DNA from 2 places in the Paenibacillus sp. ALE2 genome. Region 1 is predicted to be linked to the other one. Evidence: predicted binding sites of a transcription regulator. Region 1 holds the regulator's gene; the other holds the start of a gene.
What was found. Region 1 encodes NrdR, which represses ribonucleotide reductase genes. Its sites were predicted from a motif close to AACACNATATATNGTGTT; they were not measured.

Region 1 (2,397 bases):
ATAAGGATGAGATTCGGCAGTATTCACAGACCTATGAAGTGGACCCATTTTTGGTGGCGTCTATTATCCGTGTGGAAACAAATTTTAAAACCAGCAAGCAGTCACACAAGGGGGCGCTGGGGCTTATGCAGATTATGCCGAACACAGCCAATTGGATTATGGAGAGTGCCCAGATTCAGAAGGTCCCGCTGGATAGTGTCAAGCACGAGCCTGGCACCAATATTGAGCTGGGGACCTGGTATCTGCATAACCTGTCTATGAAGTTTCAGGATAATCCTGTGGTCATCGTAGCGGCTTATAATGCTGGTCCAGGTAAAGTTCAGGAATGGCTAGATCAGGGGGTGTGGGATGGCAAAGAAGAGTCCATTAAGCAAATCCCTTTTGGTGAGACACGGCATTATGTACAGCGAGTCATCTATTACTACAGGCAATATACAAAAATTTATAATGAGTTTTAAGGGACAGGTTAATGACAACATGAGCCTTTTCGCTTTAAAATGAAAAAAAGCGCAGGACAGGCTGTTTTTAGCAGCCTATCCCTACACTTTTTCGTATTACTTCTTCATTATTACCGAGATTATTGGTATTGTCCTGCCAATTGTTGTTCGGCGATCGTTACGAGGCGTTTTGTGATGTAGCCCCCGATCGAACCGTTCTCATAGGAAGTCATGTTACCTTGGTATCCATCTTGAGGAATGCTGATACCCAGCTCTTGAGCGATTTCATATTTCATTTGCTCCAGAGCACCGGAGGATCTGCTGACTACCAGGTTGTTGGAGTTGCCATTGTTTCCTTGTGCCATTGTTGTTCACCTCCTCGCGACGTGGTAAACATATTATGATCCGTTTCGACAAAATTATTACTAAAAAGCTTCGGGAATTTATTGGAAAAAGGAAGTGATGAGATTATGAAGTGCCCGTATTGCGCTTACAACGGCACGAAAGTGTTGGATTCGCGACCAGCGAATGATAATAAGTCCATCCGACGCCGCCGCGAATGCGAACAGTGTGCCAGGCGTTTTACCACCTTTGAAATGGTGGAAGAGACCCCACTGATGGTCATCAAAAAAGATGGCAGCCGTGAAGAGTTTAGCCGTGATAAAATGCTGCGCGGTCTCATTCGAGCCTGTGAGAAGCGTCCAGTATCAGTCGAGCAGCTCGATCTGATTGTATCTCAGGTGGAGAACGCCATTCGCAACACTGCAGCCACAGAGGTGGATAGCCAGCAGATTGGTGAGCTGGTCATGGAACAGCTCTATCCTGTGGATGAAGTGGCCTACGTACGCTTTGCGTCCGTCTATCGGCAGTTCAAAGACATCAATATGTTTATGAAGGAACTGAAAACACTGTTATCCAAAGATACAGACAGCGACTGATCGCTGACTGTATCTTTTTAGGGCCGTGGCGGGAAGATGTTAATATTTTTTTTATAAAAGTATTGACACAGGGTCGAATATTTTATATGATATAGAAGTCGCTTGAAACGTTAATTAACTTACATGAGACGGGGCCTTAGCTCAGCTGGGAGAGCGCATCGCTGGCAGCGATGAGGTCAGGGGTTCGATCCCCCTAGGCTCCACCATAATTTTATATGGACTCTTAGCTCAGTTGGTAGAGCAGTTGACTCTTAATCAATTGGTCCAGGGTTCGAGTCCCTGAGAGTCCATCCTTTAAAAAAACGGCAGAAATGCCGTTTTTTTGCTGTTTATATATCTATTCCCGGTCTAATAGAGTATACAGCAGTTCCAAGCTTAATGCTGACTAACAAAATCGGCGAGAATTTGTAGATAATCATCACTCACCAATTGTCTGGGGGCAAATACGGCGGTTAAGAAGGTTAGGGACTTGGAATGCGTGATGTACTCATTCATCATGGAATGGTCAACTTTTGGCAAATGAATGACAGACAGCAGCTCTGGAGATATCTTTTGGCGATATACTCGCTCGGTGTCTTTTACATCTACGTTCATATCTTTCCCAGCCAGAACCAAGAGTACAGGAGATTTAAAGTAGCTTAATTCTTCCGTAGAATCAGAACGAAAATTTTTGCCTATAAAGCTCCATCTTTCTTTGGAAATGATATCGTTAGGACTGGCTATGCTTAGGTATTCTTCATAGGAAGCATGATTTTTCAGTAATTGTAGAACCTTATGGTCGTAGTCCAGTCTCTTTTTAATTTGCTGCGGGCTAGCTCCTTCTTGTTCCAACTCTTTTTTTGTGTTAAATCGCCCTTGTGTAATCCAATTCACAGCCGGCGATACAAGGATGCTGAATGCAATATCATGCTCCTCTTTAACGATTTTCGGAATGACCCAGCCTGCTTGACTGGCTCCCCAAAGGCCGATTTTGTGCTTATCAATCATCGGTAAGGTTTTGGCCCAGTCAACTGCATATCGAA
Region 2 (2,397 bases), 160 kb from region 1:
GTTGATTTTGAATAAATCGAGTTGTCCAATATAGTCCAGTGTATCTTTATGTGCAATGACAAAGCCCTTGATCTCAGAGTTGCCGTCAATCATCATCTGTACAAAAGATTCACTATTAGCCTGTGAATGCGGATAGATAAATACGTCGCTTAATCCATGTGTGATTGCCGGGTCATTAACCCATCTTCGGATATCAGGTATATCCTCCTGACGGTACTCTCTTAATACAATTCGTGCTCCAATGATATGTGGCATCGTCAGCTTCCTCCCTATTATGTATTGGTTCTGGTAATACTCTATCACCCTGTCCCCTTTTACGCTCCCATTAATCTCACAAACTCCAGGAACCGTGTACCTTTATAATGAACCTCCCCGCGATCCCCGATTACAATCATTCCGAAGTCCGTATCCTTCACCTCCAGCTCCTTACGCTCCCCCCTGTCAAATTCAAAGGTGATATAGTAATCGGTCGAAGCTGAAAAATTGCCTGATCCCCCACGCACTCTCGTTCGCTTATCCACAACCTTGCAAGAACGTTGGACCTGTTCGGCTGCTTGATTGGAAAGACCTGCACTTATCGATTTGACAATTCCCATAATGATTACAAAAGCAATGAGTCCAAACACGACAAAAAAGATAATACTAAACGGTTGAAATGCCATAAAACCACTTCCCATTTGCTCCATCCTTTCTACAGTAAAATGTAAATTTTCCATTCTATTGCCCATTGACAAATCGTACATCCTCAGCTTAAAAAACTCCAATACTTTTTTAACATACTTACGAAAAAAAAGTTCTTTCGCTCTTTTCCGCACCCTGCTTGGACTTACACCCGATCTGGGTCCTCTGAGCCTCTCTAGACCGATTGACAAAACTATATATAGATATAAAATAGAAAATGTACTCTAAATATAGTGTAAAAAACGTATTTATGCCCGATATCTTGAAGATAAAGGTATGAAAATACATGTAAATATAGAGTCAAAAATCTTAAATGGCGCAGCCAGCAAGGGATTACAGCTATGATGGGTCTCTTGGCAATGCCGTTTTCTTTTTTTCGTTAATTGTTAAGGAGGTTGCACACCATGCTGATTGCTTATGATTCCAAGACCGGCAATGTAAAAAGATTTATAAACAAGCTCAAGCTTCCGGCGGTTCAGATTGAGGAGCAGATGACTATAGAAGAACCTTACGTACTCATTACATATACAACCGGGTTTGGGCAGATACCTGAGAGGGTATCTTCATTTTTGAAAAAAAATGCACAAAACCTTGTTGGTGTAGCTGCAAGCGGCAACCGTAACTGGGGTGAGAAATTTGCCAAAAGTGCGGATTTGATTGCCGACCATTATAATGTCCCCGTGATTAGCAAATTTGAATTATCTGGAACGTTCGGAGATGTGGAGCGTTTTAAACAGGAGGTGAGCCGAGTTGCGGCATATTGAATTGAACAACATGTTGATGAAACGCGATACAGACGGCTTTTTCCAATTGGAAAAGGACCAAGAGGCTGTAGCAGAATTTATGAAGGAAGTTCAAGAACGGAGTTTGAAGTTTGCTGACACAGCTGCTCAAGTGCTGTATATGATTGAGAATGATTATTACGAAAATTTCTATAACAGCTATACAGCTGATGAAATTAATGATATTTTCCATATCACTCATAGCTATAATTTTAAATTCCCTTCCTATATGGCAGCATCCAAGTTTTATACTGATTATGCAATGAAGAGTAACGACCGTAAAGTCTATCTGGAACACTACCCTGACCGGGTGGCTGCTGTCGCCCTGCATTTGGGACGCGGCAACGCCGATACGGCGCGCCTGTTGTCCCGCTCAATGATGGAGCAACGTCTTCAGCCAGCTACACCAACCTTCCTGAACGCTGGCAAAAGCCGCCGTGGGGAATTGGTGTCCTGCTTCTTGCTCGAAATGGATGACTCTCTGAACTCAATCAACTATGTATTGAACACTTGCATGCAATTGTCCAAAATTGGCGGCGGTGTTGCGGTTAACCTGTCGAAGCTGCGGTCACGCGGCGAGGCAATTAAAGGTGTAGAAGGCGCAGCAAAAGGCATTATGCCTGTGCTGAAGCTGATGGAAGATGGTTTCTCCTACGCGGATCAAATGGGTCAACGTAAAGGCTCTGGTGCAGCCTATTACAACATTTTCGGATGGGACGTGCTGGAGTTCCTGGATAGTAAAAAAATCAATGCTGATGAAAGAGTACGTCTCAAGACACTTTCGATCGGATTGCTGGTGCCGAACCGCTTTTACAAGCTGGCACAAGATAATGAACCGCTGCATGTATTTGCACCTTATAGTGTGTTCAAGGCTTATGGAACACATTTGGACGACATGGATCTGGATGAAATGTACGATACGCTGCTCGCTGAC

Region 2: a site for NrdR is predicted at 902-919, ahead of nrdI (class Ib ribonucleoside-diphosphate reductase assembly flavoprotein NrdI). Genes of this name have one in related genera too.

What each region holds. Positions count from the first base shown of each region.
Region 1 is NZ_CM134213.1:5,436,758-5,439,154, reverse strand. Features, by position in the region: gene ACXHJ1_RS23470 (lytic transglycosylase domain-containing protein) at 1-458, shown strand, start outside; gene ACXHJ1_RS23465 (alpha/beta-type small acid-soluble spore protein) at 578-802, opposite strand; gene nrdR (transcriptional regulator NrdR) at 908-1,375, shown strand; tRNA gene ACXHJ1_RS23455 (tRNA-Ala) at 1,506-1,581, shown strand; tRNA gene ACXHJ1_RS23450 (tRNA-Lys) at 1,593-1,665, shown strand; gene ACXHJ1_RS23445 (alpha/beta hydrolase family protein) at 1,751-2,397, opposite strand, start outside.
Region 2 is NZ_CM134213.1:5,277,891-5,280,287, forward strand. Features, by position in the region: gene ACXHJ1_RS22635 (GNAT family N-acetyltransferase) at 1-255, opposite strand, end outside; gene ACXHJ1_RS22640 (DUF2500 domain-containing protein) at 315-677, opposite strand; gene nrdI (class Ib ribonucleoside-diphosphate reductase assembly flavoprotein NrdI) at 1,086-1,445, shown strand; gene nrdE (class 1b ribonucleoside-diphosphate reductase subunit alpha) at 1,432-2,397, shown strand, end outside.